Regions from separate parts of the Pseudoalteromonas sp. C12FD-1 genome, predicted to be linked through region 1. Evidence: riboswitches for the same ligand, from Rfam matches in the RefSeq annotation. Region 1 holds a riboswitch; the other holds the start of a gene.

What was found. A riboswitch is a leader RNA that binds a small molecule or an ion and turns the genes downstream of it on or off. The one in region 1 is predicted to bind lysine.
Region 2: linked by a shared signal. The riboswitch ahead of lysC (lysine-sensitive aspartokinase 3) and the one ahead of dapA (4-hydroxy-tetrahydrodipicolinate synthase) in region 1 are both predicted to bind lysine.

Annotation. Positions count from the first base shown of each region.
Region 1 is NZ_JBBEVD010000048.1:70,284-86,861, forward strand. It holds gene WDB87_RS05705 (2,3,4,5-tetrahydropyridine-2,6-dicarboxylate N-succinyltransferase) at 1-431, opposite strand, end outside; gene dapA (4-hydroxy-tetrahydrodipicolinate synthase) at 447-1,331, opposite strand; lysine riboswitch at 1,460-1,656, opposite strand; gene WDB87_RS05715 (DNA-3-methyladenine glycosylase I) at 1,848-2,552, shown strand; gene WDB87_RS05720 (protein adenylyltransferase SelO) at 2,555-3,961, shown strand; gene WDB87_RS05725 (OmpA family protein) at 4,297-5,355, shown strand; gene acnB (bifunctional aconitate hydratase 2/2-methylisocitrate dehydratase) at 5,665-8,262, shown strand; gene WDB87_RS05735 (PKD domain-containing protein) at 8,481-12,659, shown strand; gene WDB87_RS05740 (2OG-Fe dioxygenase family protein) at 12,880-13,512, shown strand; gene WDB87_RS05745 (cysteine desulfurase-like protein) at 13,522-14,757, shown strand; gene WDB87_RS05750 (2OG-Fe(II) oxygenase) at 14,832-15,536, opposite strand; gene WDB87_RS05755 (acyl-CoA thioesterase) at 15,573-15,962, shown strand; gene WDB87_RS05760 (aldose epimerase family protein) at 16,140-16,578, shown strand, end outside.
Region 2 is NZ_JBBEVD010000063.1:59,949-76,526, reverse strand. It holds gene WDB87_RS08900 (efflux RND transporter periplasmic adaptor subunit) at 1-475, opposite strand, end outside; gene WDB87_RS08895 (YkgJ family cysteine cluster protein) at 645-908, shown strand; gene WDB87_RS08890 (TonB-dependent receptor plug domain-containing protein) at 1,286-3,139, opposite strand; gene WDB87_RS08885 (peptide-methionine (S)-S-oxide reductase) at 3,316-3,804, shown strand; gene WDB87_RS08880 (DUF4136 domain-containing protein) at 4,236-4,787, opposite strand; gene WDB87_RS08875 (ATPase) at 4,896-7,673, opposite strand; gene WDB87_RS08870 (condensin complex protein MksE) at 7,670-8,218, opposite strand; gene WDB87_RS08865 (hypothetical protein) at 8,222-9,493, opposite strand; gene nhaD (sodium:proton antiporter NhaD) at 9,706-10,953, shown strand; lysine riboswitch at 11,052-11,224, shown strand; gene lysC (lysine-sensitive aspartokinase 3) at 11,299-12,684, shown strand; gene WDB87_RS08850 (4'-phosphopantetheinyl transferase family protein) at 12,702-13,445, opposite strand; gene WDB87_RS08845 (sodium-dependent transporter) at 13,584-14,906, shown strand; gene WDB87_RS08840 (2-hydroxyacid dehydrogenase) at 14,974-15,954, opposite strand; gene WDB87_RS08835 (glutathione peroxidase) at 16,256-16,578, opposite strand, start outside.

The DNA of each region.
Region 1 (16,578 bases):
ACTGGGCTTGCACCAATTGGTTCAAGTACACCGCCAAGTTGCACAGCTGCGCTCAAATGTACGTTTTTACCAACTTGCGCACACGAGCCCACTAATGCGTGGCTATCAACCATAGTGCCTTCGTCGATGTATGCGCCAATGTTTACGTACGCTGGTGGCATAATAATAGTGCCTTTAGCGACGTATGCACCACGGCGAACACTGGTGCCACCTGGTACCATACGCACGCCATCTTCAGTGCTAAATTCTTGCGGTGCAAGGTTGTGTTTATCTACAAAACCACCTGCAAACTCAGTGTTAGTGCCATTTTTAAAGGCTTCTAAAATGCCTTGTTTTACTTCTACGTTAGCTTCCCATTGGCCGCTTTCGTTTTGTGATGCTGCGCGTACTGCGCCCGATTCTAAATTATTTAGTAGTTCTAACCAGCTCATTATAAAAACCTGTATTTAATGCCAAGATAAAATGGTGTCGTTTGCAGTGGTAATGCAATCGGTTTGCGTTAACTCAAGGTGTGTTAAAGGTGGGCGCAGCAACGGGCTACTTAAGCGGCCTTGTTGGTGCATTAGCACTTTAACGGGAATAGGGTTTGCTACAGCAAATAGGCTATTAATAGCGCGAGTCCACTGAGCAAATAAATTGGGGTGTTGGCCACTTAGGCTACGTTTTACAAACTCGTGTGTTTGTAAAGGCCATGCATTGGCCGCAACCGAGACTAAGCCTTTTGCACCTGCTTGGGCAAAGTAGGGCATAAGTGCATCGTCGCCACTGTATAGCGCTAAATTAGGCGCGGCTTGTCGGTATGCTTCAAATTGTGTGATGTTGCCACTGGCTTCTTTTAAGGCCCAAAGTTTTGGGTGCGCTTTTAAGTTTTCAATGGTTTCGATAGGAATGCTTACACCGCTGCGCCCAGGTACGTTGTACAACATACACGGATGCGCGCTTTCGTTTAATAAGCTTTCGTACCAATGTGTTTGACCTACAGCCCCTGGTTTTGCATAAAGCGGCGAGCCTAATAAGTAGCTGTGAATAGGTAATTGGTTACAGTAGCTAACCCATTCTTCTTGTTGGGCTAAATTACTACCGCCCACAGCAACCATAAGCGGTACGCTGGGTTTTAATTGGCACACGTGCTCAACAATGCCTTGCTGCTCTTTAAGCGTAAGGGCTAAGCCTTCACCTGTACTACCGAGCAGTAAAATACCGTTTTGTGCCGCTTCTTGTGCGCTAACAAGTGTTGTGAGCGTGTCGTAGTCAACATTACCTTGTTGATCAAACGGCGTAACAAGCGCTGTCCACAGTGCGTAGTCGTCTAAATTGAAGTTGTTGATCATCTCTTACGAACCTATAAGGTGTTCGAGATATTAAGGAGGCTGTATGATGTGAGCCGCATTAACGTCGTTCGAACAGTATTCGAAGAGCGAATGGGCTTAAAATAATAGGGCGCACGGCCTTATTATTTAAGACCAGAAGCTCTCCACCAAACTAATAAGCTGCTTTAAAGCTGCTATTGGTGACAGTCGCTAGGATTCAACCTAGTCGCCCGAAGTAATTGCTTCGCAAAAGCGTTTACCTCTCGGCGGTATTCCCCTGGCGTATGCTCACTGGAGTTTGCGCTCCTAACATACGCTACCTGAATAACGCACCTCTTCTAGCCCTTTGTATTTTGCGTAAACACAAAAGGTTTAACAAAATACAATTTAAATAGGGTAATTGCGGCGATTAAAACATTTTAGCCGTCTAGGTGTCAAGCTGCTAAATACAGAACAGCTCATCGAAAATAGCGGTGGTTACGTATTGGCTGCTTTTCTCGTACACTAACCCTATAAGCAGCGAGGTATTTAATAAGTATGGAAAAATTTAGTGATATTTATAAGCGAGCGGTAGAGCGAAAAGGCTCTGAAAAAATGCTTAAGTTATTACTCGCAAAACCTTTATCTAAAAAAGCGTTAAGCACGTTAAGTGACGACGACTGGCTTGAAGAATTTACCCGAAAGGTTTTTCAAAGTGGCTTTTATTGGTCGGTAATAAACAGCAAATGGCCGGGCTTTAGAGAGGTTTTTTGGCAGTTTAGTGTTGATAAGTTATTAATGATGCCGCCCGATATGCTAGAGCAAAAAGCAACGGATGAGCGCATTATTCGTAATTATAAAAAAGTGAAAACGATTCCTGAAAATGCTTACATGATCCACGAAATAGCACAGGAGCATGGCAGTTTTAGCAAGTTTATTGCCCAGTGGCCAACAGATAATATTATTGGTTTATGGGCGCATTTAAAAAAACACGGCGCTCGTTTAGGTGGAAATACTGGCCCCTATGCTTTAAGAGCGCTTGGTAAAGATACATTTTTACTTTCGCGGGATGTAGAAAGTTACCTAAGAGCGCATAAAATAATTGATGGCGGGCTGCAAACTAAAAAATCACTCACTGCTGCGCAGGCATTTTTTAACGAAATGCAAAAACAAAGTGGTTTAAGCATGCAAGAGCTGAGTTTAATTGTGGCTTACAGTGTGGGCGATAACCGTGTAGGCATAAGCCAACAAACAGAGGATTAACCATGAATCTAGTGCCAAGATACACAGACATAGCAGATAATTTCGCGATAGAGGATCAACCCTCAAGTGTTGCTGCCCCGCAATTGCTGCTGTGGAACGCATCGTTAGCTAAGCAGTTTAATATAGTTGTTGAGCCACAGCTGCGCGCTAGTACCTTTGCAGGCAATGAACCACAGCAAATAAAGGCGGTAGCGCTTGGTTATTCTGGGCACCAGTTTGGACACTTTTCACCACGTTTGGGTGATGGGCGAGCACATTTACTCGGTGCTATAAGTGATGATAAAAACCAGCTGTGGGATATTCAATTAAAAGGCTCTGGTGCTACCCCGTATTCTAGAGGGGGCGATGGGCGGTGCGCACTAGGTCCAGCTATACGTGAATATATTATGAGCGAAGCTATGCATGGCTTAGGGATTAAAACCACGCGGTGTTTGGCTGTTGTAGGCACTGGTGAAGTTGTTTATCGTAATCCGCCACAACCAGGCGCAATTGTTACCCGTTTGGCAAGTAGCCATATTCGGGTTGGCTCGTTTCAATATTTAGCAACTCAAGGTGATGTCGAAGGATTAAAAAAATTAGCTGATGTAGCTATTGAGCGTCATTACCCAAGTATAAAATCAACAGGGGCACAGCGCTATTTAGACTTTTTAGCAGCCGTTATAAATAGTCAGCTAGCGCTGGTTATTAGCTGGATGCGAGTGGGCTTTATTCATGGCGTTATGAATACTGATAATACCTTAATAAGCGGCGAAACTATCGACTACGGCCCGTGTGCAATGATGAATAGATTTGATTTTGATACTGTGTTTAGCTCAATTGATAAGCAAGGTCGTTATGCTTATGGTAATCAACCAAACATAGCGAGCTGGAACTGCGCTCGTTTAGCTGAGAGCCTAATACCGCTGATAAATGATGACGACGAACAAGCTGTAAGTTTAATGACGCCTATAATCAGCCAGTTCTCAACGCTATTTAACGAGCAGTACAATCAAATGTGGGCGCAAAAACTGGGCTTAGCAGGTCATAACGAAGACGATGTGGAACTTGTCAGTAAGCTATTATTGTTATTTCAAGAGTATAAGCTCGATTACACCAATACCTTTGATACCTTAACCGAGTCACTAAATGGTGGCAAAGTACCAGATGAATTAACGCAATGGGCCCAGTTATGGCAAAAAAGATGTGATGAAAACAGCTATAACCTAATGAGAGCGGCTAACCCAAGGGTTATACCGCGTAATCACATCGTCGAAGAAATCCTTGCGCAATATAATCAACACGGCGAGAGTGAGCTGTTAAGTGACTTCTTAACTGTGATGAGTAACCCATATCATAAAACAGCTAATTTAGTCCGCTTTCAAGAGACTGGTGAAGACGACAAGGGCTATCAAACTTTTTGCGGTACTTAAGTACTGTAAATATATGTAAGTTTTTGATTAAAAATAGTCATTTTTACATAATGCAGTGTACAATGATTGAGCAGTTATATACTCAGTGGTATTGTGCACGTTCATAAAAAGTAACTATTTATAAAATACCATTATTTATTAATTGTAGATTAGGTAAAAATTTTTACTTAACCTACAATTGGTGGTTGGAATGCCTGTAGATCGTTGAAAAAATTTATAAACTTTATTTTTCGTTAAGTATTGATTAACAAAAGCTCGGGTAGTGTGTACAAAACTGGTTGAGCTAGTACAGAATTAGCTACAATTTTCTAAGTTGTTAAAATGGGAAGAAAACAATGAAATTAAAATCACTTACAATTGCAATTGCGTTAGCTGCAACTAGCGCGTCTACATTCGCTGCTGATAAAGAAGAAGGTTTCTACATTGGTGCATTTGGTGACTACTATGATGCGTCATGGGAAAACATGCGCGCTCAAGCTGGCCTTGATGTAAACGAGTCAACTGGCTGGGGTGTAGAAGCAGGTTACCGTTTCAGCGATTACTGGAGCGCACGCCTTGAGTATGCAGATATGGACTTTAATGCGTTCGATAAAGCTGCGGGCAATCGTAATAATATTGACGGCGAGCGTTACGGTATTGATGCGCTTTACCACCTTGACGGCGGTCCTTTCTACGGCTTGTTCGGTATTAAAGAAATGGACGTAGTCGATGACAACACATTCTTAAACGCAGGTGTTGGTTACCAACACTTTATTACAGACGGCTTTTTCGTAAACGCTGAAACTGCGGTATATCAAGGTCTTGATAAAGGTTACACAGATGTAGGTGCTAAAATTGGTATTAACTACTTATTTGGCCAAAACTCTATGCCTGAAAAGCCGGTAGAGCCAGCGCCTACAGCAGTAGTAGAAGTACCTGTACAACCTAAAGACAGCGACAACGACAACATCTTAGATAAAGATGATAAATGTCCTAACACACCAATGACAGACGCTGTTGATGGCGATGGCTGTACTTTATATGAAGACCGTGAAGTAACAACTAGCTTACTCGTTACTTTCCCGCATGATTCAGCAGAAGTTGGTTCACAGTACTTTACTGATATCGCTTCAGTATCTGAGTTCTTAAAAGAGCACACAGATACAACAGTACTACTTGAAGGTCATGCTTCAGCTGTAGGTAATGCAAACTACAACAAGATGCTTTCTAAAAAGCGTGCTGATGACGTTGCTAAAGAGCTAATTAAAGATGGTATTGCTGAAGATCGCATTACTACTGTAGGTTTAGGTGAAGAGCGTCTTAAAAACACAGCTAACACTAAAGCAGCTCACGCTGAAAACCGTCGTGTAGAAGCACATGTAAAATCTATTGAACGTGTAAAAGTTAAGCGTTAATAGTTACTTACCTTATTTTAAAAACCCAGCTTAGTGCTGGGTTTTTTTATGCCTTTAAAACAGCATGCGCAGTATTGATCTGATTAAACAAGAATGATTATTACTTAACAAACATTCATGAAAATAGAATTTACGCTTACCACTATTCATAATATTTATAGTCGGTATAATCAGTTGCTTAGCTGGATGGATTTTCATCTATACATAAAAGCTTTATAATCCCGCGTTAGAATACTATAAGTATTGGGTTACTTTTTTTTGCGCATGAGGCGCTACCGAATACTTTCACGTCACCAAGAGGGCAATATTGTGCTACAAGAATATCGTAAACACGTAGAAGAACGTGCCGCGTTAGGTATCGTACCAGCGCCATTAGATGCTCAGCAAACGGCTGATCTTATTGAACTAATTAAAACTCCACCAGCAGGTGAAGAAGAGTTCATCCTAGATTTATTAATCAACCGCGTACCACCAGGTGTTGATGATGCAGCATACATTAAAGCAGGCTTTTTAGCAGCAGTGGCTAAAGGCGAAGCACAATCTCCATTAGTATCTAAAGAAAAAGCAGCAGAATTATTAGGTACAATGTTAGGTGGTTACAACATCGCCCCAATGATTGAGCTTCTTGATGACGAAACACTTGCACCTATCGCTGTAAAAGGCCTATCAAACACATTGTTAATGTTTGATGCATTTTACGATGTAGAAGAAAAAGCAAAAGCAGGCAACGAGCACGCTAAAAAGATTATTAAATCTTGGGCTGACGCTGAATGGTTTACTAACAAACCAGCTGTTGCTGAAAAAATCTCAGTTACTGTATTTAAAGTAACCGGCGAGACAAATACCGATGATTTATCACCTGCACCAGATGCATGGTCTCGTCCAGATATCCCGCTTCACGCTTTAGCGATGCTAAAAAATGAGCGTGATGGTATCAACCCTGAAAAACCAGGTGAAGTTGGACCTATCTCACAATTAGAAGAATTAAAAACTAAAGGCTTACCACTTGCATATGTGGGTGACGTTGTAGGTACTGGTTCTTCTCGTAAATCTGCTACTAACTCTGTGCTTTGGTTTATGGGTGATGACATTCCGTTTGTACCAAACAAGCGCGTTGGTGGTGTATGTTTAGGTAACAAAATAGCGCCTATCTTCTTCAACACAATGGAAGATTCGGGTGCGTTACCAATCGAGTTAAATGTTGATGAGTTCAACATGGGTGATCAAATTGATATTTACCCATACGAAGGTGTTGTTAAGCGCCACGGTACTGATGACGTTATCTCTACTTTTGAACTTAAATCAGACGTAATTTTAGATGAAGTACGTGCCGGTGGCCGTATTCCACTAATCATTGGTCGTGGTTTAACAGATAAAGCACGTACCTCTTTAGGTTTAGGTGCTACTGACGTATTTAAAGTACCAGCAGTAACTGAAGTGTCTGATAAAGGCTTTACACTAGCTCAAAAAATGGTTGGTAAAGCATGTAACGTAGCAGGTATTCGCCCAGGCCAATACTGTGAGCCAAAAATGACGACTGTAGGTTCGCAAGATACTACAGGCCCTATGACACGTGATGAGCTTAAAGACTTAGCATGTTTAGGTTTCTCTGCAGATTTAACAATGCAGTCATTCTGTCATACCTCTGCTTACCCTAAACCAATTGACGTAAACACACACCATACGCTTCCTGATTTCATCATGAACCGTGGCGGTGTTTCACTTCGTCCAGGTGATGGTGTAATTCACTCTTGGTTAAACCGTATGTTATTACCAGATACAGTAGGTACTGGTGGTGATTCACATACACGTTTCCCATTAGGTATTTCGTTCCCAGCGGGTTCTGGTGCAGTAGCGTTTGCAGCTGCAACAGGCGTTATGCCACTTGATATGCCTGAGTCTATTTTGGTTCGCTTTAAAGGTGAAATGCAACCAGGTATCACTTTACGTGACCTAGTACACGCAATCCCTTACTACGGTATTAAGCAAGGCTTATTAACAGTAGAGAAAAAAGGTAAAATCAACGAATTCTCTGGTCGCGTACTAGAAATCGAAGGTGTTGAGCATTTAACTGTTGAACAAGCGTTTGAATTATCAGATGCATCAGCAGAGCGTTCAGCAGCAGGTTGTACTGTTAAACTTTCTAAAGAGTCTATCAGTGAATACCTTGAGTCTAACATTGTTATGCTTAAATGGATGATCTCTGAAGGTTACGGCGATGTACGTACAATCGAACGTCGTATTACAGCAATGCAAGAGTGGCTAGCAAACCCAGAACTTATGGAAGCTGACGCTGACGCAGAGTACAAGCACGTTGTAGAAATCGACCTAGCAGAAATTAAAGAGCCAATCCTTTGTGCTCCAAATGACCCAGATGATGCACGTTTACTTTCTGATGTAACAGGCGAGAAAATCGACGAAGTATTCATCGGTTCTTGTATGACTAACATTGGTCACTTCCGTGCTGCGGGTAAATTACTAGATGGCTTTAGCGGTCGTATTCCAACTCAACTTTGGGTAGCTCCACCAACGAAGATGGATAAAGACCAACTAACTGACGAAGGTTACTACGGTATCTTTGGCCGTGTTGGTGCACGCATCGAAACGCCAGGGTGTTCACTGTGTATGGGTAACCAAGCACGTGTTGCTGATAAAGCAACGGTTGTTTCTACCTCAACACGTAACTTCCCTAACCGTTTAGGTACAGGTGCAAATGTATTCTTAGCATCAGCTGAGCTTGCTGCAGTAGCTGCAATTTTAGGTAAATTACCTACACCAGCTGAGTACCAAGAATACGCGGCGAAAATCAACGCAACGGCTGCAGATACATACCGTTACTTGAACTTCCACCGTATGCCTCAGTACACTAAAAAAGCAGATAACGTAATTATTCAGCAAGCTGTATAATTAAACCTGTTTTAAAAAACCCGCTTAGGCGGGTTTTTTATTGGCTAAAATAAAATTCAAAACTTTCAGTAGTTAAGTTCTAAAAAAATAATTAGTAAATAAAGTTGAAAATTAACAAAAAATGAACAATTATAAGTGGCAGTAACATTTGTTAATGATTGAGGGAGCAATCAACAAGTATTTTTTAGCTCCGCATTAAATAACTATCGGAGCACATAATGGAAAATAAAAGTAACTACCGATTAAAACTAATAGCGAGTACTGTGAGTGCGTGTTTTTTAGTATCTGGCTGTAGTTTTGATAAAGATGAGGATAGCGACGAAATTGTAAACTTAGCCCCCTCTGTAGTAATTTCTGGCCAAGGCGAAATACAAGAAAAAACCAGCTTTTCACTTACTGCCAGCGCTTCAGACTCAGACGGGCAAATAGTAAATTATTATTGGCAGCATGACTCCACTTTAAACCTCAGCGCACAAAACCCAAACTCAAATGAAATCACTTATCTCTCACCCGACATTACAGAAGATGTAACCGTTAATTTTACAGTAACAGTAGAAGATGATGATGGAGCAACAACAAGCGCTACTCAGCAAGTATTAATTAAACGTAACTCAACGGCAGTTACGCTTAATGGCTTAATTACCGACAACACGATTAGTTTTGCAAGTGTAGAAATAACCATAGGTGATAAAACTTATTCAGCTACAGCAGATGAAAATGGTGTTTACACAATAGTATTAGATGTCGATGAAGCCTTAGAGCAAACCCTAGTAAAAGTTAAAGCTAAAGGGCGGGATGATTTAAATCCTGGGGTTGAATTTATATCTCAGCTTAGTTCTGTTAAAAAGTTAGCTACGCAGGCAGGCGATGATGGCATTTTAGACAGTGATGAAAACTTTGGCGTCAACACAACTAATGTGACAACAGCAGAGTATGCACTGATTGTAAGAGACGGTGATGAACCGACAAGTGAAGATGAGCTAGATAATGCACTTTTAAATGTTGATGCTGATGAAAAAGTACAACTTGCAAGCCTGATTAAAATTATTGTAGATAACCCTGATTACGAGTTGCCGGAGGGCGTAGAGAGCACCCTCGATTTAGTAACTAATGAAGAAGCAGCAGAGCAGTTTGAAGAGGACGTTAATGAGCAAGATCCTGACCTAATAGAGCAAACGAAAACCGAAATTAAAGAAGATGAAGATTTAGTAACAGGCTCAAAAGAGTCATTGGTTGGTGAATATATAATTAACTCCCCGCGCTACTATGCAAATCCAGCCAGTCACTTAACTTTAAACGAAAACGGTACTGGTCAGTATCATGCAGTTACGGGTAGCTCACTAACATGGCAAGAAGTGAGTGGTAAAATAGAAGTTACTTTACAGTCTCCTGTACTTATTAATAAATACTCCCAGACCGAAGACGATGTTGAAACTGTTTATGATGAGCATTTAAATTCATTCTCGTTACAAGTACTCGGCGAAAACGATGTTTTTAAAACAATAGATATTAAAAGTGATATTACAGTTTACGAAAACAGCATTGAGGTGCAAAACAAGCAAGAAATACAAACCACCAACCTTATTCTTAAAAGTAAAACCTTAAGTTTGACCGTCGAAGATATTGTCGGTGAGTGGGAAATGGAGCGAACAGAAAGTCGTAATTTCATTAGTCACCTAGAGACTATTGCTTTCTATGATGATGGGACCGGCGCTGTTTTAAGTGATAATTCGGCACCGTTTGAGTGGGAGCTGACTAATAATAAATTACAAGTAACCTATGATGAAGGCGGTAGCGTTGGTACAACAAATTTTTGGTTTACTAAAAATTTAAAAGCAGGCTATCAGCTAGTTTCATTAGATACCACATCAGCGGATCCTGCCGATAGCCAATATGGCCTGATGATAAAAAGAGAAGCGGTGTCTTTATCAAATGATGACTTAGTTGGGCGCTGGCAGGGCTTTATTGGCACGTCACAACTTTATGATATGAACGTATTTGCCGATGGTACGATTATGTTAGGGCTAGGGACTACGTCTTTCCAAGGGATTCTTGAAGATGGCAATCTAATTAGACGCCGCTATGAGTATGAAGGTTACACCGTTAGCAGTTGTGAAGGATTTAATGAAACCTGTTACTTAAGCGCAGAAGTAACCCATGACATCATTGCAGTAGAAGATAGTCATTATTACTTATTAAGAGAGTTTAAATGGTTCTCTCCTGAAGGGGACATGTACGACATTCAGAGAAATTTACTTATTTACCAATATAGTAAAGAGCTGAGCTATTCAGAGTTTACACCTAACTTATTACAAAGCAGTTTTAATCTTTATAAAAGTGCTGGTGAGCAAGTAATAGAAGATCGAATCAGGGTTAATTACGATGACGGCTCACTTACGATAACAATCGATGGCATAGAGTATGAAGCGCAGTTAAATGAAGGCGTAATCGAATATCAAAAAAATGCGCAAACATGGCTTTTTGAAATTGTTAGTGGTGATGGCGAAACATACACTATTTGTAATTACCAACAAGGTAGTAGCTGTACACAGAGCGATAAAACAGTCTATCAATCTAAAAACCCACGAGTGACTTTAACAGCTCCATCTAATGAATTTGGTCAACTACAGCCTGCAGTACAAGAGGTGCCTTTTGCTCAGCTAGTTGGTTTTAATATAGTGCCTAATGAGGGCTATGAGGTTGATTCAATAGAGGGCTGCGAAGGTTATATTGAGGGCGAATATTATATTGCCTTTAGTGGACACAGTGACTGCGAAATTAATGCTACATTTGTGGAAAAGCCAGAAACAATATCAGGGCAATTTTTAATTAATAATCCTGATTACTTTACCTCTACCTCTTTCAAATTAGAGCTTAATGAAAATGAAGAGGGCGCATTTACTGGCAATAACCAGGTTGCGATCACTTGGTCGAAATATTTTGACGAAATTAGAGTTTATTTTTCTGATGAGTATGTCTTAAATGAAAGTGTTGCGTATGAAGTTGAAAATGGCACTCAAGTAGAAGTTAGACGTAAAGATGTAATGACCAGTATTGTACTAAAGGAACGTTTCGATTTAGGTAACGGCTGGTACCAAATGACGCAAAGTTTAAGTAAGTTTCGTAACGAGGAACTAGTTGAAGAGTGGCACAGTGATAGCCATGTTAAGTTATTTGATTCAGTAGCACCTCAAATTGATTTAACCTCAAGCGATTTGGTTGGTAGTTGGTCGTTAGGTATTCCATCTGAAGATACCGTGAAGGAATTACTGCTAAATGATGATGGGACAGGTAGCGTAGTCGATACTATAGATGAAGCGCAAATAGAGGACTTTACTTGGCTGCAAACAGCAGCAGGACTTAAAATTACGACTTCTGATAGCGTTGAAGATATCTATATTACCAAGGATATAGACCTTGGCTATCAAGTAATAATGCAAGGCCAGTATGAAGATGAAAAGCAAGTAAATGTTGCCATAATGGTTAGGCAAGAAGAGCAAGAAATTACCCCGAGTAACTTTACTGGGCGTCACTTATTTAAAGAAGGCCATGACTTAGAGACCATTTGGGATGAGCTACAAATATATGAAGATGGCCAAGTGTTCTTCACTTATTCTACAAGTTCCATTCAAGGTGAGTTTAAAGGGGGGAGCTTTAGCCGCAGCAGAAAATACGATCAACTAACAGAAACATACGGCTCCGATTGTGATTTGACTTTAGAGACGTGTTTTAATGACTATACAATGGATTATAGGCTTATTAATCGCAATGATGACTACCAAGTAGTTGAGCGTGTATCTAGAGCGTTTGATACAAATACGGGAGAAGAAAGCTTTTCTTACGCATCACTTTACTTTGAAAACTATATTGAAAATACAAGTACTGATAAGTTTCATGAGCATGAAATCCCTTTTGAAATTTACGAGCATAGTGGTGAGAACTTCGTAAAATGGGGAGTTTACTATGTGGATGGGTACGAGCTTTGGAAAAACGATATTAAAGCTGCATCACTTGAATTAGTCGAAGGTAAGTTTACCTACGAGCAAGACGGTCAAAGCAAGGTGATTGAATTTATTTCAAATGATCGCGATGAGATAGTGCTTTGTGAGTATTTACAAGGTACAGCATGTCAAAATCAAGAAGAGATGACCTTTACGATTTTTGAGCCAAGGTATGATGTTACAGTTTATTCAGATGGTAATGGTGTAGTAAATAACGGCGTTGAAAACTACACAAGCTTTCATGGCGATACGTTAACCTTTAATATTTCTGCAAATGCAGGCTATAAATTAGAGTCTATAAGCGGGTGTGATGGCGTTTTAGAAGACAATACATACACGGTTCATTATTTGGCGCAAAGCTGCGATATTAATATCGCATTTGAACTAATGGAGTGAATACGCTCTATAGTTTCGAGATAAAATTAGAGCGGTGATTAAATTTAATAAATTGGCTACGCAGCGTAGCCAATTTTTTTGAATTAAATTTTCAATAAACTAGAATTTTAGATCTTAAAATTTAACTTTTAATCTTTTATATCCCAATTTATGCTCAGAAAATCCTCCACACATGCATTAAAATCTCTTTTAATATTCTCATTATTTTAAGCGAGATTTTATGACTGCATTAAACAACCAGAATTTACTGCAACTTCGTTTTATTAACCAAGCAAATATTGATTTGGTTAAGCCTTCTTTTGATAACCTACCTGCTAATCCGTATGCAGATGGTGAATTTCGTAAGCGTCGTTACTCGGTAATTAAATTTCAAAATGGTGAGCTAAAACTTCAAGCTGCCAAAGCGTTTGTTCAAGACGATTCTATTAATACCTTTCAGGGTAATGTTGAGCGTACTTATGAAAATTTAGAGCAGAGCTTACTTGAGTCTCAAGGTATGAAAAGCATTGTAAGTGAGTTTTGTGAGCTTACCGGCATTGATGAAGGCCGTGATATTGAAATACATCAATTTAGAATGCTTGCCATTGATAGCGATACGCCCGCAGCACCTGAAGGTGTGCACCAAGATGGCTTTGACCATGTTTGTGTATGTGGCGTTTCACACGAAAACTTAGAAGGCGGCGAACTGCTAGTATACGAAAACAAGCAAGCTGAACCGTGTTTTAAAATGGAAATTAAAGACGGTATGTTTGCACTAATAAACGACCGTCAGGTTTGGCACAATGCAACGCCAATGAACAAAGTCGATACTAGCAAGCCAGGTTACCTGGATTGTTTTGTACTTACCTCTTAAGGAATGCTCATGAACATAGCGCAATTACGTGAGCAGTTTCCTGCACTAACACAAACCGTTGATGGTAAATCGCCGATATTTTTAGATGGCCCTGGTGGCTCTCAAGTGCCGCAGTCTGTACTAAATGCAATGACTGCTTATTTAGGGCACTATAACTCAAACTTAGGCGGTGCGTTTTTTTCAAGTGATAAAACGGTAGAGCTAATGGCGAGTGCACGCCAAACAGCGGCAGATTTACTTAATGCGCCAAGTGCACAAAATATTGTGTTTGGCCCTAACATGACCAGCCTGACCTTTAGCTTTAGCCGTGCTATTTCACGCGATTGGCAAGCCGGTGATGAGATTATTGTAACTAACGCTGATCACTTCTCAAATGTATCGTCATGGCAGCAAGCCGCAGAAGATAAAGGCGTTAAAGTTCAAACCGCTTTAATTAACGAGGCTGATTGCAGCTTAGATATGGCGCAGTTTGAAAGCTTGCTTAACAGTAATACTAAATTAGTGGCTGTTACTTATGCTTCAAATACCACAGGCTCTATTAACGATGTAAAACGTATTATAGAGCTTGCCCATGCTGTAGGCGCATTAGTGTACGTTGATGCCGTGCATTATGCACCGCATGAGCTTGTAGATGTACAGGCCCTTGATTGCGACTTTTTGGCCTGCTCAGCATATAAGTTTTTTGGCCCTCACTTAGGCATGGTGTACGGTAAAACACAGCATCTTGAAGGTTTTACGCCTTACAAAGTAGAACCAGCTAAAGATGTAGCACCAGGTCGATGGGAAACAGGCACGCAAAGCTTTGAAGCCTTAGCTGGTTTTGTTGCCGCTGTTGATTACATTGCTGCAATTAGTGGGCTTGATGACAGTCACACGCGCCGTGAAAAACTAACTGCGGCTTTTGCTAAAACAAAACAGCACGAAATGGCATTGAGTGAGTACTTTTTAACGCGTTTAGTTAATTACCCGCGTATTAAGCTATTTGGCATTGATGACCTTGAGCGTTTAAACGAGCGTACACCTACATTTGCTTTAACCTTTGAAGGGCTAGAGCCCCGTGAAGTGTCTGAGTTCTTAGGCAAACAGCATATTTGTGTGTGGGATGGACATTTTTATGCACAAGGCTTATGTGAGCAGTTAGGCGTACTTGATAAAGGCGGTGTAGTGCGCATTGGTTGTATGCATTACAACACAACAGCTGAGCTAGATAAGTTATTTGATTTGTTTGATGGGTTACTAGGTTAAAGCCTTACCCATTCAGCACTTTAAAAGCCATAAGTAAAAGCTTATGGCTTTTTTATTGGCTGATTACTTAGGAGCTAGCCCTTAGGTGTACCGTATATTTGTTCAGCTCGGTTAAATAGCACCCACGAGGTTAAAATATACTTATCGTTAGAAATGGGCTTATTACCTCGATGGGTATGCGTAAAGTAGCCAGGGGCTATCACCATGGTGCCTTTTTTAGGGGCTATTTTACGTTTTTGATAATAAAACTCTGTTTCCCCGCCTTCTTCCACGTCGTTTAAATAAAACATAAATAACAAAATACGGTGCAATGCTTCATTGTGTTGTAGCTGTGGGTACACTTCACTATGCCAATAAGGGTAACCGCCTTTATTTACCTCGTACTTTTGTGCCTGAATATTTCCTAGTCTAAATATTTGCTGCACCAAAACAGGAAGCTGAGGCTTGCCCACCTCGTCAAAGTTCTCATGTGTTAAATCTACAACCTCCCCCGTTTTTGGGTGATAAACTTTTAGGCCAAAAGCGCCAATCAGCATAAAAAAGTGTTCTTCTACATAGTTAAAAACATGCTGTGCAGTGGTTTGTTGAATATGCTTTAATTGTTGGGCGTATTCTGGGTAACTGTTTAATTGCAGGTCGTGGCTGTCTTTCTTTTTTAAGTCCACACCGCCAGAGGTTACTCCTTGCTTTACATGCGGGCTTTTAGAAAAAGTGGTAATAAAGTTATCGCAAAAATCATCGCTTAACGCGTTATCAATAACGTGGATAAAGTCCGTCATGATTTACCTTTTTATTTAGTTATTATTTGGATTTTTATGTTTATTGAAAAAGTGATGCCGCGCTTTAGCGAAACAGATGCACTCGGACACATCAACAATACCGTACTCCCTGTATGGTTTGAAGCAGCACGTGTCCCTATTTTTAAATTTTTTACCCCCGATCTAAACCCGCATGACTGGAAGTTGATCATCGCTAAAATAGAAGCATCGTTTGTAGGTGAATTATTTTATGCTCACGAAGTAACAATAAAAACGGTAGTAGAGCATATAGGAAATAGCTCTTTTACTATTAAGCAGGAGGCGTGGCAGCAAGGTAAATGCTGTGTTGTGGGTAAAACTGTATTAGTGCGCTATAACTTTAAAAGCAAAGCTAAACAAAATTTAAGTGAAGCCGAAGTAGCGGCACTAAACGAGCACCTAGTTTAACTAGTTTACTACACGCAGCAAAAAGCAGTCATGTAAACCACAAGCGACAGCTGTAAATTTTTATCGCTGTTTTTTTAACGTATTTTAATTGAGTTACGCTTCTCACTTATATACTATTTATATTATATATTGTTGCACCGCTATAACAGGTACTGTTGAGCTGGTAGTTTATGGAGAATGAATGTGGCATCTACAACTGGCAATAAACCGTTAGAGGTGATAACGCTTAGCGATGGTAAAAGCTTAACTGCAGAAATACTGCCATTTGGCGCTATTATCAAAAGTATAAAGTTTAATAACCAAGAGATGACGCTCACAGTGAGCGACCCACAGTATTACCTAGAAAACCCATTTTATTTAGGTGCAACAGTAGGGCGTTATGCAAATCGTATTGAAAATGGACGCTTTGTGTTGTCTGGTACCGAGTATCAGCTTAAGGCAAATAATGGCCCAAATAGTTTGCACGGTGGCGAAAAAGGTTTTAATAAAGTGCAGTGGCAAGTCACTCAGCAAAGTGATAATGAAGTAGAGCTTTATTATTGCTCCGCCGATGGAGAAGAAGGTTTTCCAGGCCAGTTACAAGTTTGGCAAACAATCACTGCACGCAATGGCGAGT
Region 2 (16,578 bases), on a different contig from region 1:
GTGGTTTACGTAAATAAAGCTCAGATGCAATTGCATCGCTTGAGTCTGATTTAATACGTTCCCATTCAGCTTTAGCAACATGGGCTTGTGCGCGCTCAATTTCAAGTGCTGAACTTGCTTGTGCAAGGCCTGCTTGGGCTTCAATTAAGTCGGCTTCGTAATCATTTGGATCAATTCGTGCTAAAATATCGCCTTGCTTAACAAACGCGCCTTCAACAAATTGTTCGGCTACTGAAATAACTTGCCCGCTTACTTGCGCAACAAGCTCTGTACGGTCTTTAGGTTTTACAACGCCGTACGATTTTACATCAAGCGTAATGGCATCAATGTTTACGTTTTGCGCAGCAACAAGTGGACGAGTGTCTTGCTCTGGTTTTTCTTCTGGTGGCGTTTTCATTGCTGAAAGGCCAATTGCCAGTGCAATTCCGGCAGCTAAAACTGCGACAGGTAATAAAATTTGTTTTTTAGTAGCCACAAGGCATTCCTTCATATATTTGGTGACAAGGCAATAATACGCAATAAAGTGTTTACAAGGCGTTTGAAGATGTAACAAAGCATTACATGTGTGTATTACAATTAAACAATTGACTATGCATGGGTGAAATCACACTGCAAATTGCATAGTTTTATTAACTGAGGTTATTATGAAAACAGAGCCTATGGCATGTCGTTTAGGCTGCGGTGCATGCTGCATTGCACCAAGTATTAGCTCGCCAATCCCCGGGATGCCAAACGGTAAAAAAGCCGGAGAGCGTTGTATTCAGCTAGATGAACGTAATTTATGTAAATTATTTGGCGATGAAAGCCGCCCAAAAGTATGTAGTGATTTTAGCGCCACATTTGATGTGTGTGGGTCAACTAATGCAGAGGCTCTAGCACTTATAACCGAGCTTGAGCAATTAACCTAGCTCACGGGGTTGATACACATATATTAACATTTATCTATTACCGAGTAATTTTTTAAGTAATTAAAAGCTGCGCTTTTAACGCGAGCAAGCTCAGCGTCTACCGCAAATGTGCAGGTATACGGTTGTTTTGTAGACGTAAAGCTTGCTTACGTAACAGGCAAAGCCTGTAAAAGTGAATAAATCACAAGGAGGGGAAGAGTTGCTGCGCTTTTAGAGGAAGAGATTAGCTTTAAGTAATAGTTGGTTTGTGTATTCTCATTTACTTCTCATTCGCTTCTCTTTGTGGGATATTTTTTGTCTAAAATAGTGCTTTTATAAAAAACACAGCGTTTACAAATCAAAGTATAAATTGAGTTTGTAAACGCCGGCTTTATTTTCTACCAACTATACGTTGCGCTTAACGTATATTGCTCACCGCGTCCTGGTGTACCTGGTATTTCTTCAAACGACTCATCCCATAAGTTATCAGCCGCTAAAGTAATAAATAAATTGCTTAACTGAGGCGGGGTTATTTTAAGCGTTAGCTGGGTAAATAACGCGTTGTCGTGGCCGTTTCTAAGCGCGTTTTTGTGTTGTGTACGCCATTCGTTATCTATTCTAAATTCTAAAATATCAGTTGGGTTGTACACAGCGCCGAGTGTTAAACGGTGATCAGGAAAGTTTAACGCGTAAAAACTGGCATCAATATCGGCTGCGCCGTAGTTTTCTGATTTATGCAAATAGGTATAGCTAGCAATAAGTTTTGCCGTATCAAAGTGTTTAGTCGCTAAAAATTCAACCCCTGCAGTATCAATATCAACGGGGTTTGCAAAGCGCGCAGAGGTGGAGTCAAAATTAAAGGTCCAGTCGGTTAAGTTATTATCTTTTCGATAAAAAATAGCCGAGTTTAACTGCCAGCTTTGCTCTTCAAGTAATAAGCCAAGCTCTAAGTTTGACGTTGTTTCGCGCTCAAGGTTGTAGTTACTTCTAAATAACCCGCCAGAATCGCTGCCGCCAATGGCTGTGTAGCCTGCGACTTGGCTCGCTTGCGCGTATGATAAATAAATACTTTGCGCTGTGCCGTCACTGTTTTGGGTGCTTAAGGTTATATCACCAATAGCTGATACTTCAGCATCATCACGGTTTGTATCGTCATACGCAGCCCCTAAGCGAAAAGTAAGCTGCTGATTCGCTTTTAAAGCCATTGTGTATTGGGGCAATACGCTCAGCTTATAATATTTTCGTGAGGTAAAGTTGTTTTCAAGTGTTGTTGATTCAATCGAGTCATCAATAAATTGTGCCGAGTAATTTATTGCCAGTGCATCGCTTTGTGTATGGCGACCCGAAAGAGCAAGCGATTTAACTTCACTTTTATGAAAAGCTTCAAATGCACTTGGGTTTTCGCGCGAGTAAATATAGTGATCGTCATGGGTACGGTAATACGCCGATACTTCAAAGTGACTGTTCTCAGCGTAGGTTTGTTTGTGATTAAGCATCCAAAGGCGTGTTTCTAGATCTTCAGTTTCGTTAACGCCAAAAGGGGTATATAAGTTAGGCCAGCCAAAAAACTTATCTTGCGAGCCATAAAATAAATCGGTTTGGCTATGCTCGCTTGCTAATTGCACGCGTGCTGAGGCGCGCGAAAAGTCATGGTCGCCATTATCAATGGTGCCATCACTTTGCGAGTGAGAGTACTCACCTTCAAAGCCCAGGGTATAGTTAGCTAAGCTATCAAGTTGAGTGTTTTTAGCAGCGTGAATACTTTGCAGGTTAAAGTCGTTCGTACCAGTGCCAAGCGATACACTACCGCCAGTAATAATTGGTTTCCAACCAAACGAAACTGTACCTACAGAGCTGTTCATACCGTACAGTGCGTTATCAGCACCGGTTAAAACATCTGGGCCACTTAGCATTTGTGGTGCAATAGGTATTTCAGCAAAATAATGGCCCGATTGCGGGTCAAGCAGGGTAGCGCTTCCTACTCTAAAACCGGTATTTTCAAAAATCCCACCACGAATAGTTACATCAGCTTGCGCTTCAGCCATATTACGAGATTGAAGATCAACACGTGGGTCGTACTCTAAATTAGAAATAGGCGAGTCAAATGTACCCACAGGCAGTTTATTGGCTGTAGGTGAGGCTTCAACCGTTATTTGCTCGATTGATGACTCATTAGGTAGCGTATTAGCATAAGTAAATGGGGTAACACTGCATAAAAGGGCAGGTAATATAATGTGTGGTGTGCGGTTCATGTGTTTCTCGTCGTTTTTTATTTGAAGCTGCGGTTACAATAAATTTCAAAGCTCATATTTGAGCATGATAAAATAGCCAAATATAACAGCAGTCATTTTGTGCGCGATTGTACATTAATTTGTTAATAACTGCATTTGATAACCATTCACACTTTTCTCATTAGGTAACATTTATAATGAATACTAAAGAACACAATACTATTTACTTTGCTGGTGGCTGCCTGTGGGGCGTACAAGAGTTTATGAAACACTTACCAGGCGTAATAAGTACTGAAGCAGGACGCGCTAATGGTACAAATAAAACGACAGGTGGCGACTACGATGGTTATGCAGAATGCGTAAAGGTAATTTTTGACCCAAACGCCGTTAGCCTAAATAAGCTGTTTGACTACTTTTTTGAAATTATTGACCCATACAGTATTAATAAACAAGGAGATGACGTAGGCCCTAAATACCGCACTGCTATTTACAGTAAACACCAAACCCATTTAGACGCAGCAAGCAATTATATAAATAAGCGCAGTGATGCAGAAAAAGTTGTAGTAAGCGTTGAGAAGCTTACTAATTACGTACCAAGCGATGCAGAGCATCAAGACCGATTAACTAACCACCCTGATGACTATTGCCATATACCCCTTGAGTTATTGTATAAGTATAAATCGTAAGTTTATACACGGTGTTTTTGTAGACGTGCAGCTTGCTGACGTGACGAAAGAAGCTCGTAATTTAAAGTGAAAATAAGTACATAGAGATAAGTAATTAGAAGCTACGCTTCTCGCGCAAGCAAGCTTAGCGCCTACAGGTAAAGTTTAACTCGGTGTTTTGTAGACGTGCAGCTTGCTGACGTGACGAGCGTAGCTCGTAATTTAAAGTGAAGGTAAGTACATAAAGATAAGTAATGAGAAGCTGCGCTTCTCGCGCAAGCAAGCTTAGCGCCTACAAGTAAAGTTTGACACGGTGTTTTGTATACGTGCAGCTTACTGACGTGACGAGCGTAGCTCGTAATTATTTAGCTCTGGAGTCTCTAAAAATATACACGCATCAAAAAAGCTCACATACTGTGAGCTTTTAAAACTTATTTAAAGCTAATGTTAATTTACAGCTGCTTGTGCGGCGGGAAGTTGCTTAAAATATTAGCGACTGTTTCTTTAATTGATGCTTCGCGTTGCTCAGGCGATTGTTTTTTCTTTAAACGGCCCTCTTTAGCACCGCGCCATATCAGCTGGTTTGATTCGCGGTCAATAATATCAATTACTAAAGTACCTACTTCGTACTCGCGGGCGCTAATATCGCGTTGAAAGCCCGTACCCCAATACCCCCAACGTGCGCCGTAGCCTACGTTAAAGCTGTCTACTTCTAGCTCTTTATCTACCGATGCATGGTAGTTAACTAACACATCAGCTTGGGCTGGATCTACTAGCCTCATCCCCAACGTTTGGCTAAGCTCAGCGTTTACAGCTGTTCGTACACGTTTTTCCATTAAACCGTTAATTTGGTAGTTTGTGGTATCTTTGGTTAGGCTCGCGTTTTCTACCCAAGCAAATGTTTTAAAATTACTAAAGTTGGCTGATTTGTCGTAATCCCAGTCTGGGGTTTGCGTACAGGCTGTAAGTAGTGCTAGCGCTGCAACAATAAGTATATTTTTCATTACCTTTGCTCCAATAAAATGCGTTAATTTAAAATAACACACATTGTTTAAATGTGTATTAGTTTAACGTCCTATATTTTAGTTTAGTTAGTTTGCCTTAACGGCCAATTAACTGTGTTCAACTTCTATCCAGTCTTTTTCGTCTACCCAGTTTTGTGCGCCATCTTTTACTGAGCGAATAGGTACAATGTAATCACAGCTTACCTGTGGCTTAACTGAGGCAAATATAGGCACAAAGCCAAAGCTTAATGCGGTTTCTATAATTGCTTTTTGGTTTTGCGGGTCGATATCGGCCGCTTCATCTATATAAATAGGTATACGGTAAAGGTTTTGTTCTTGATCGCTTAATAAGTAACGAATAAACAACATGCCACATAATAACTTAATAGTAATACGTGTGCCGTTTGAACCGGCTGAATCGATTTTTTCAAAGTGTTCGGTTTCGCCTGCGCGGTTTACCACTTCAAAACGAATATCAAATAAATCAGTTAAGGTGAGGCCCGCTTTATCTGATGCGAGTTTAATTAAGTGATCTTTTGCTTCGTTTACCGCGCTTTCGCTGTAGGGTTCTTGGCTTAGTAAATCAAGGGTGTCGCCTTGCTCAAACTGATGCGACGTGCTGATAATAGTATCAATACTATCAACCAGCATTTTGCGCGGTATTACGTTAATTTTAAACGCTTGCAGGTTAGAAATACGATGCTGGCTTATGCCTTTATTAAAGCTATTCATCTCGCGGCGCAGGCGATCTAAATCCTCTCGCAAGCCTTTAATGGTTGCGGCTACTTCAGTCAGAGCTACGCGTCCTTGGCGCTCAACGGCATCGCGTTCGTTATCAAGGTTATGAAATGCGCTAATTAGTTTTTGGTATTTAGTAAATTCGTCGTTTTCGTTATCGAACTTAGTAATGCCTGCGTTATATACATGCAAATAGGTATTACGCACGTTTATGTCAAAATTGCGCAGCTCTTGGCAGTCTTTATTAAAGTGATGTACTAGGTCGCTTAAGTTATCAAAGTCGACTGTTATATCAATCATGTACGGAGTTACTTTCCCGCTGTATAAATCGAGAGTATGATCAATTCGCTCGCTTTTAACTTGGCGAAGGCGCTCGGTTTGGCGATTAATTTGCTCTTGTTTCGATTTAATTAACGAGCGTCTGTCTGCAATTGAGCCACTATTTTTTTGTATGTCTTGCAGGTAATCATCAACTTGTTCGCGCTCTGCTAATAATTGCTCTTTTAGCATGGCTTGCGCTTCTACCGACTGCTGCATTACCTCAAATTGCTCTAAACGTTTTAGGGCGCTCTCTGCGCTCATTAGCTCATCGTAAAGTGCATCTTTTTCTTTTTGTTTATCTGCCACGTTAGCGGCTACTTCGCGCTGTTGTTTAAACTCTTTTAAGGAGCGTTCAAGCGCGTCTAATTGAGCACTCAGCTGGGCTTTGTTTTCACCGCTTTGCATTTGCACAGGCGAGAGCTTTTTAAGTTTAATGCTTGCCCCAGGAAGGGTAAGTACACCGCCTTTTACGTTTTCACTTAATAGCGATAAAAACTCCCCAAAGGCGTCTTCGTCATCAATGCTTATATCGCCATTACTGGTGGTGGCAAACGAGAGTAAGTCGGGATTTAAAATACGCGATATTTCTTCTACTTCTTTGAGTGATAGGTCTTCGCGCATTCGAGTAAACAAATTAAACTCAAGGTTTTTAAGCTGCAGTTTTAAGCTTTTTATTTGTTTTTGCGTTTCGCTAATGCGGTAATCAAGGGTGTGCAGGCTTTGCCCTTGTGCACTGGTTATTGAGTGCGAAAGCGACTCGTAATCTTGCTTTAGTTGAACAAGGTTTGCTTTGAGGGTGGCTTTATTTACTAGTTCAAACTCGCTTTTTAAAGCGCTGTAATCTAAAAACCACTGCTCAATTTGGGTTTGCCTGCGCTCTATATCACGCGATTGCTGCACGTATAGGCTTTGCTTTTGTTCAAATTCGTGTTTTTCGTGCTCAATGTCTTCAAGGGCAATGGCGAGTTCGCTTAGTTGCTCTTCTTGGTAGGTATCAAAGTCTATTAGGGCTTGGTCAATTTTTGGTGCGTAGGCTGCTAACTTACCTTTAAGCACGGTTTGGTTTTCAAGCATTGATTCAAGCGCGCTTATTGGCTCTTGCATTGATTCAAGGGCTTTTAATTCACGTTTAGCCCGGTTTACTTTATCAAATGAGCGACGCCAGACTTCGTAAAAGTCCACTTTAGAGTTTGACATATGGCGCTCAAATACACGCAGCATAAAGCGTTTAACATCGCTTGCGCCTAATTTGTGTAAGTTAAGAATACGCCTAAATATTTCTTTATAAATGGCTGAGTCTTGCACGTTATTAAGCGGTATCATTTTTAAATTAATATCGCCATCAAACGGGGTAGCGCCGCCGGTAAGTAGGGCGTTTAGCTCTTGTGATTTTAGCTCTATTGGGTTGTAACCTTGCGTTTTTAAATGATTAAACAGCTTAGTAAATTTAATTATGGTATTACCTTGCGTGTACTGCGCTAAATCAAGTTTGCCCTGATAACAAAAGTACTGATGCGCGTAACCGGCTATTTTACCAAGGCCCGCCACACCAATAACGACCGAGCCATGGGGGAGGTTAGCTTCTAGTAAAATGTACGACTGATCCGATGAAAAATAAAATTTACGGGTTTCATCTAAATCGTGCCCGTCCCATTCGGTTAAGCGTAAATCATTTATTAGCGGAAATTGCAGGGCGTTAATAACCGAGCTTTTACCGGTATTGTTTGGGGCACAAATAGAGCTACTTTTATCAAGTGGGATCACACACTTTGCATAGCCTGCGGTATTAAGTAGGGCGAGTTTACTTAGTCCGTATAAGTTTTTCATTGCTCGTCCTCCGTGATGTAGGTTTCTTCGTTTACTTCCATCAGTGCATCAATGTAGCGGTGAATAGGCGCTTGTAGCATAAAGCCGCCTTCTACTTCGCGGGCTAAACCTAAGCGCACCATGCGCAGGTAAACGTCTTTACGCAAGTCTGAACCCGAAAATATCTCAAGCTGATCAAACAAGTGTTTGTTAATTTGCACTAAGGTTTGCATCAGTTCTAAATCGTTTACTTCGTCAAACAAGGCGCGCATAGGGTCTTTACCCGTATTGGCAAAATGCTCAATTAAAATGTAAATAGTCAGTGCAATAGCACGGGATATTTTACCCATGTTTGGCGTGCTTTCGTCGCTGGCAAAGTAGTAAAAGCCGCGGCTGTCGTGCTTTAAGTCGTGGCCAAGGGCGCTAAATAAGGCGCTGTAAGATTCTATGTGCTGGTCAAGCTCTTGCCACATTACGTTGTCTTGTTCGCAAATGTGGTAACCCGCACCTAATTTTTTATTAATGGCTTGTAGGTGCGTAAGCTCGTTTAGGTTTATATGTGTCATGTTTTACTCGTCTGCCTGTGTATCTGGCTGAGGCGCTGAATTAAATGGGTATAACGAAAAGTGTTGGCCGGCTATTTTTACGCGTGTTTTTTCATCGCTTTGGCTAATGTGAATTTCACTGTCGCTGACTAGTTTTTGGTATAAAAATAGCATTTCGTCGGCGTCTAGATCGGGGTAGCTCTCATCTAAAAATTGCAGTAATGGCTGGGGCTTTTTACGTTTTTTATTAAAGCGTTTTGCAAAGCTTGTTTTAACATCTTGATAGTCAGGAATATTAGGCGTTACAAAAGCCGGTACGTCTTGTTGCTCTGGAAGCTGGTATTCTTCGTGTTCAAATTCTACCAGGCTTGCCATGTAAGCCACTATATGGCGCTGCTGGCCAAGCGAATAGCGCTGCGCATCGCTTACAAAGTTTGGCTGTACCGCACTTAGCATATTGTCTACGCCATTTTTACGCACCAGGCCAAGCACTTTTGCTGCTTGGCGGGTAATTAAGTTATTACGGCGTAGCTCTTCGCGCAGTGGCATAAGCATATCGGCACTTTTACGTAAGCTTTCTCGGCCAACTAAATGCATTTCGAGTATACGGGTACGTAATTGCTCAAGCATGCGTTTGTCGTTGTAAGCTTTACCCGAGCGCTCTATGTGCTCTATTTGCTTACTTATTTGTTGCTCAATAAGTGTAAAGCAGGCATGAAAATCACCGCGAATATCGACCATTTCAAGCATCGGCTCTATGTATTCGTCAAAGGCTTCTATTACGGCTTTGTAGCGCTTTTGCAAAGATTGCACAGCGTGATCAGACTTAGCTTGCTCAACAATATTTAAAATAGCGTTTTCGTTGTGCGCGTAAAGCTTCATTATTTTACGTACCCGATCATCCATAATGCGGCTATAGCGGCGTAAATCGTCAAAGTCTTCCATTTCGCCGGCATTATCTAAACGCTTTCCTAGGCGGGCTAAATCATCAACCAAAACGCTAATTTCTTGTGCTAAGCCTAGGTGTTCCTCTTGTAATAAAAAGGTGGCAAAGTCGGCAATGGCACGGTTAATTTCAAGCTGAGAAGATTTAGCCAATGGAATGAGTATATCTTGATTGAGCAAACGGTTAGTTTCTTTGTAAATGCGCTCGTTTGTCCACGTGGGCTGCTTTTGCTTAATGGCATTTTGTACGTCTTTTAGGCTAAAGTCGGCCATTTTAAAACGTTTAAATAATAGCTCTAACACACCCCAATGTTCGCTAAGGGTATTTAGCAGCTTTTTAGCTGGGATCATAAGAGATTACAACATCCTAGTATTTTATTATTGAGTTCTTACAAAGGACTCATTATTACGTATTTTACCTGCATATGGTATTCGTTTTTAAGACCATTTAATAATAGTTTTTGCATATCTGTGGTGCTAGAATCCGCACCAAAATTAGGAACACTTAAACGCAAGTTGTTTATGTGTCCTGTTAAAACTATATCAAAGGTTATTTAACTACCATGCTCCCCTCGATAATTTTAACCCTAATAGCGATTGCCTTTTTACTGATCGTTATAGAAGATATAATTCACGTAAATAAAGCCAAAACTACACTCTTTTTTGGCACGCTTTGTTGGATTATACTTTTTGTTAACCCACTCCATGGGCAAAGCCCTGCAACTATTCAGCACCTTCTTAACGAAAACATATTAGAAATAGCCTCGCTATGGCTGTTTTTAATGGCCGCCATGACCTTTGTTGCGTATTTAAATTCAAAAGGATTTATAGAAAACATTGTGCACCGGGTTATGCCTAAAAGCATTAGTGAACGACAACTTATGTTTTTAGTGGGGGGCTTTGCCTTTTTGTTTTCGTCTATTTCTGACAATGTGACCGCTACGCTTATATCACTTGCTGTGGTTATGTCGTTAAAGCTGGAAGCTAAAAAGCTGATTAAATACGCCACACTTATTGTGTTTGGGGTTAACTCTGGCGGTGTATCGCTAATAACCGGTGATGTAACCACCTTAATGATATTTTTGGACGGCAAAGTGTCTATTGCAAACTTATTACTGCTCATAGCGCCAGCGTTTATAAGTGTAATGCTATTAGCGCTTTTACTCTCTATTGGTATGAAAGGGCAAATAGAGTTTGTGGGCTCGCAAAAAAAACGTATAGAAAAAACCGACATCACTATTGCCATTATATTTTTATCAACCGTGGTAAGTACTTTAACCCTTAGCGTAATTTATAGCGTACCGCCGCTACTCACATTTTTATTTGGTTTATCGGTTATGTTTTTAGTGGCGCAATTTTTAATGCGTAAAAAAGACATAAACAAAGACATCATCGATTTTGTTCGCGAGATAGAATACGACACACTACTGTTTTTTGTTGGGGTGCTTTTACTTGTTGGCGCATTAAAAGAAATTGGTATTTTAAGTAAATTTACCGATTTATATACAGTAATGGCACCTGAGTACGCTAACTATTTAATGGGAATACTATCTGCAGGGGTCGATAACGTACCGCTTACTGCTGCGCTATTAAAAGCAGATATAGTAATGAGCCAGCAACATTGGTTGTCGTTTACCTATGCAACAGGTGTAGGTGGGTCAATGCTTATAATTGGTTCGGCAGCGGGTATTATTGCCATGAGCAAACTTAAAGCACTTACTTTTACGAGCTACTTTAAATTATCGCTGCAATTATTAATTTGTTATACCGTAGGTTATGCAGGCGCTTACTTTATGGGTGGTTTTGTTTAATTTTTACTATAAATGCTTGACACCTAGACGTCTAAACGATAACTTTCAAAGCCCCGCTAATTAGCGGGGCTTTGTTTTATTAGCCAGCGGTTAATAAAACATTCAGAAGAGGTGCGATACTTAGGTATTTAATGGTAGGTGACGAACGCCCATAACCATTAAAGAGGGAAGTACTCGCCGAGAAAAACAATGGTACGTCGCTATTGTTTTTCGGTTTATGGGGCTGAATCCTCAAAACTGTCACCAATATAGGTGGAGAGCTTCTGGCAGCGGACACATCAAATGCATTCCTTTGCCAAGTTCTTCTTGTTTTTTAGCGGTTAAAATACCGCGAAAGGAGACTAAATGACTACCCAATCAGTGCCACAAACAGTACCAGGCGCAAAATCAGATTACATCGTTGCCAAATTTGGCGGAACCAGTGTTGCAAACTTTGAAGCGATGAGTCGCTGTAGCGAAATTATTGTTGCAGATAAAAGCGTGCGTATTGTAGCAGTGAGCGCCAGCGCCGGCGTAACTAATCACTTAGTTGCACTGTGTAAATCAAGCATTACCCCAGAGCAGCGCCAAGAGCACATTGACGGCGTGCTAGCTATTCAGCAAGCAATTTTAGATGAGCTCTCGCTTGATGCCGATTTAGCCGTAGGTTTTAACGAAACGTTAAAAGCGTTTCAAACGTTAGCCCTTGAAACACTAACAACGGATCAGCAGCACGATGAGCTACTTAGTTTTGGTGAGCGCTTATCGTCGTACTTATTTGCGCAAGTGCTACGTTTAAAAGGCTTAAATGCCGACCGTTTTGATGTACGTAAAGTACTTAAAACCGACAGCCAGTTTGGTAAAGCAACACCCAATGTTAAAGCCACAGCGCAAGCGGCTAAAGAGATTTTAATTCCGTTATTAGATGAGCAAGTAATTGTGACTCAAGGTTTTGTTGGTAGCGACGAATTTGGCCAAACAACCACGCTTGGCCGTGGTGGCTCAGATTACAGCGCAGCATTACTTGCTGAGGCGATTAACGCTAAAAGCGTACATATTTGGACCGACGTAGTGGGTATATTTAGCACAGACCCACGCTTATGTGCAAAGGCAACGCCAATTGCCCGTTTAAGCTTTGACGAAGCCGCAGAAATGGCCACCTTTGGCGCAAAAGTATTGCACCCAGCCACTATTTTACCAGCCAGCCGTAGCCATATTAATGTATTTGTAGGCTCTAGCCGCGAGCCAGAGCGCGGTGGCACGTGGATTGAGCGTGAAAAGTCACAGCAGCCGGGTATACGCGCTGTAACGCAACGTAAAAACCAAATATTGCTCACGCTTAAAAGCCCTGAAATGCTATTAGCAAGTGGCTTTTTGGCCAGAGTATTTACAATTTTAAGTGAGTTTAATATATCGGTAGATTTAGTGACTACCTCAGAAATTAGTGTTGCTATTACCTTAGATAACGCACCCAATGCCTCGCGCCCTGAGCTTGAGCAAGCGTGTTTAGATAAGCTAGCTGAATTTTGCCATGTGTCGGTTGAAAATAACTTAACCTTAGTGGCGCTAATAGGCTCAGAAATACAGCTACGCCAGCACGAAATGAACTTAATGAACGTATTAAAAGAGTTTAATATTCGATTAATTTGCCATGGTGCAAGTAAGCACAATTTATGCTTTTTAGTAGAGCAAAGCGAGTCAGATACCGTAGTGCAAGCAATACACAGTCGCTTATTAGAAAGCGCTGCCTAAGCTTATATGCCAAGTAATTAAGTATCTAAATTTTTAAGCATAAAGCACCGCCAGTCGGTGCTTTTTTTATGCGCCACGCTTATATCAAACCCCTCATTGGCAACCATTATGGTGTTACTCGATGCTGTAAGGTTTAACAAAGATAATTCATCAAATACATTTGGGCTAAGCAATTGCGCTATTGGGCGGCTTGTTGCTTTAGCGAGTGCCTCTTTTAAGGTCCAAATTCTAAAAAAGCAGTCGGCTTGCTCTTTTATAGCCAAAGGGGCGGTAATTAAGTCAATTTCAGCCTTATTGTAAAAATGCTTTGCGAGCTTTTCGAATGGGCGTTTTAAGCTTATTTTTTCAATATCAAACCCAAATTCAGCCTTAGTAACATTAAGAGCTACACCAACTAAGCCATGAGAGTGCGAAATACAGGTATTAATAACGCTGCGGTTTATATGGAGCTGCAGCTTTGAGCACTCTTCATTAAAGAGGGTGCTCATTTTATTAAGCGGTACGTGCGCGTATTGGGGCTGGGTATGCTTGGCAAGCTGCTTTAGCAATATGCGCGATGCTACATATTCTTGCTTTGCTTGCATGCGTTTACGGCGATTTATAACGCTTATCTCAAACGGGCTTAGGTACTGGGTTAAATCGAGGAGTTCTACATTAAGCGTGTTTGCATTAAACACTAAAATAGTATTGTTGCTAGGGGGTAAATCGCTATAAAAAGAGGGAGCAATGCTTAGGGTGTTTTTAAAAAAGTGGTTAGTCATACGCGCTTAAAATAAGTGAGTGCTGTAATTATGAGCGGTTAACAGCGCTTATTTATGCCAACAGCAATTTTATTACTCAGTTGGCATTAAATATGGTTTAATTCACAATAATCAAAGAATAACAGAATTTGTAGATGTATGGCACAAGTGCGTGATGGATTTCAAAGCCGATTTGGTTTTGTTTTAGCCGCTGCAGGCGCAGCAGTGGGTTTAGGTAATATTTGGGGTTTTCCTACTCAGGCGGCCAACCATGGTGGCGGCGCATTTTTATTGGTTTACTTTGTTGTTATATTTTTACTTGCGCTACCTGCGCTTTATACCGAACTTTATTTAGGCCACCAAGCGCAAGCAAACCCAGTAAAAGCATTGGGTAATGCGTGGCAAAACACCAACAAAAAAGTAGGGGCTGCCGCCGGGTATATAGGCCTTGCGGGCGCTGTGGTTATGCTTAGCTTTTATTCTATTGTAGCTGGGTGGATGCTCTCTTACGCAATAGAGCCTATTACTACATTTTTTGGTTTTAGCGCAGCAAGCGAGTTTTTACACAGCGACTCTATGGTGCGAAATTTTATATTTACGCCGCTTATGCTTATTTTAACTGCCAGTATAATTTTAAAAGGGGTTAAATCGGGGATTGAAACTTGGTCGCGCCGTTTAATGCCATTGTTATTGGTGCTACTAATAGGTTTAATTTTTTATATCGCCAGTTTAGAAGGCGCCAGCGAAGGGTTTGCCGCTTATTTAATTCCTGATTTTAGCCAAGTGCTTGACCCAAATTTAATTATTGCAGCAATGGGGCAGGCGTTTTTCTCGCTCTCATTAGGGGTTGGCTGCATGATGATTTATGGCTCGTACTTACAGCCAGATGCAAACCTGCCAAAACTAACTGCAAGCGTTGCACTGCTTGATACCAGCGTGGCATTTTTAGCCGGTTTACTGATAGTGCCTGCCATTTATGTTGCACAGCATAACGGGGTAGAGGTGTTTAGTGGTGGTAAACTAATTGGCGAAGGGCAGCTGATATTTGCTATTTTGCCTGAGTTATTTAGCACCATGGGCGAAATAGGTTTGCTTATAGGTTTGTTGTTTTTTGTACTAATGTCGATTGCCTCAGTGACATCTACTATTTCTACTACAGAAATACCGGTTGCGTTTTTAGTAGAAAACCACCGCGTAGATCGTACTAAAGCAACGTGGGCTGTAAGTTTAGTTGTGCTTGTATGCGCAAGTGCCATTATATTAAATTTTGAGTGGTTATTTGGTTTAGTAATTATGCTGTTTACCCAATACCAACTCCCGCTTATGGGGCTGTTTTACTTTATAACTGCAGGTTGGATGTGGAAACGCGGTAATAAGCTTCATAAAGCCAGCAGTGGCACGCATTACTGGTTTGCTCAATACATTCGTTTTGTTTGCCCGATATTAATGACCCTTGTTTTTGCAAACGTTGCGTTTGGCTAAAGTATTTTAAGCTTTACCCGTTATAAATAGAGTAAAACGGGTAAAGCTAAATTTACGGGCAACGGCTTTATAGCACCTCATTAGTTAAAGGTTTGTGCTCACTAATTTCTATTGCGTTTTGTATGGTGGTATTGGCAATCTCGGTAAGGGCTTCTTGGGTAAAAAATCCCTGATGACCAGTTATTAATACGTTTTTAAAGCTCACTAAGCGCGAGAATATATCGTCTTGGTTTATCTCATCGCTATGGTTTTTAAAAAATAGCTCCGACTCTTGCTCGTACACATCAAGCCCTAAGTACCCTAGCTTTTTAGTTTTAAGCGCATTTATACAGGCTTTGCTATTAAGTAGCGCACCGCGCGAAGTGTTAATTAGCATTACTCCAGGTTTCATTTTATTAAATGCATCGTCGTTTATTAAATGGTGTGTTTGCTCATTCAGTGGGCAGTGCAGTGAAATTATATCGCTTTGAGTAAGCAGCGAATTTAAATCGGTAATGGTGTAGTTGCCAGGTGTTGCATAAGGGTCGCACACTAAAACATGCGCGCCAAAGCCATTTAAAATATTACAAAGTGCAAGGCCAATTTTACCACAGCCTATAATTCCAACTGTTTTGCCATGTAAGTTAAAGCCTAATAAACCGTTTAAATCAAAGTTGTCTTCGCGTACGCGGTTATAGGCTTTATGTGTTTTACGGCTAAGGGTAAGCATAAGTGCAACACAGTGCTCAGCTACGGCTTCTGGGCTGTATGCAGGTACTCGTAATACCTTTATGTTGTGGGCTTTGGCGGCAGTTAAATCAACATTATTAAACCCTGCACAGCGAAGTAAAATAGTGCTCACCCCAAGCTCTGACAATTGCTCTATTACGGCTGCACTAACCGTGTCGTTTACAAATACACACACCGCATCAAACCCGTTAGCAAGCAGTGCTGTTTGCTCGGTAAGTGCTTGCTCAATGTAACAAATCTCTATTTGAGGGTATTTGTTAGTACTGCGCTTAAAAAAAGGCTGTTCGTATTTTTGCGTACTAAAAAAAGCAATGTTCATGTTATTTACTCCAAAGCTTAGCTGTTATACCAATTCGCATAATCAAGTGATCTATTTTGAGGATGGAAAAACGTGTTGATAACAAGGCAAAAAATCGCTATTTAGTTGTTCTCGGCAATTGCTCCTGCATTGCTCTACCTTGTGCATCCATGCAGTCGTAAATGAGAGTTTTTTAACGCAGATAGCGACACGTTTAGCCCCTAAAAATGATTAGGCATTATTGCGGATTGGGTTATACATAACCTTAAACTAGTTTAATAAAGCATGCTTGAGTAACCACCAGTTTATTGATTTAGAATAATTAAACACCTTTTAAAGCATTAAAGTTGGGTATTATTTTAGTGTTATTTAAACTATTAGCGCTCACTGCGCTAGGTAAGTTTGCCTCAATGACCTGTTTAAGCGTTTCGGGCTTGGTGCGCGGCGCATATCGTGCAACGAGCTGGCCTTGTGGGTTAATTAAAAACTTGGTGAAGTTCCACTTTACTGCGCGGTTTTGAGAAATACCACGGGTATGCGACTTTAAATAATTAAACAGCGGATGCGCCTCGGGCCCATTTACCATTACCTTACCAAACACTTTAAACGAAACGTCAAATTGTCCTTGGTAAAAGTCTTTAATCG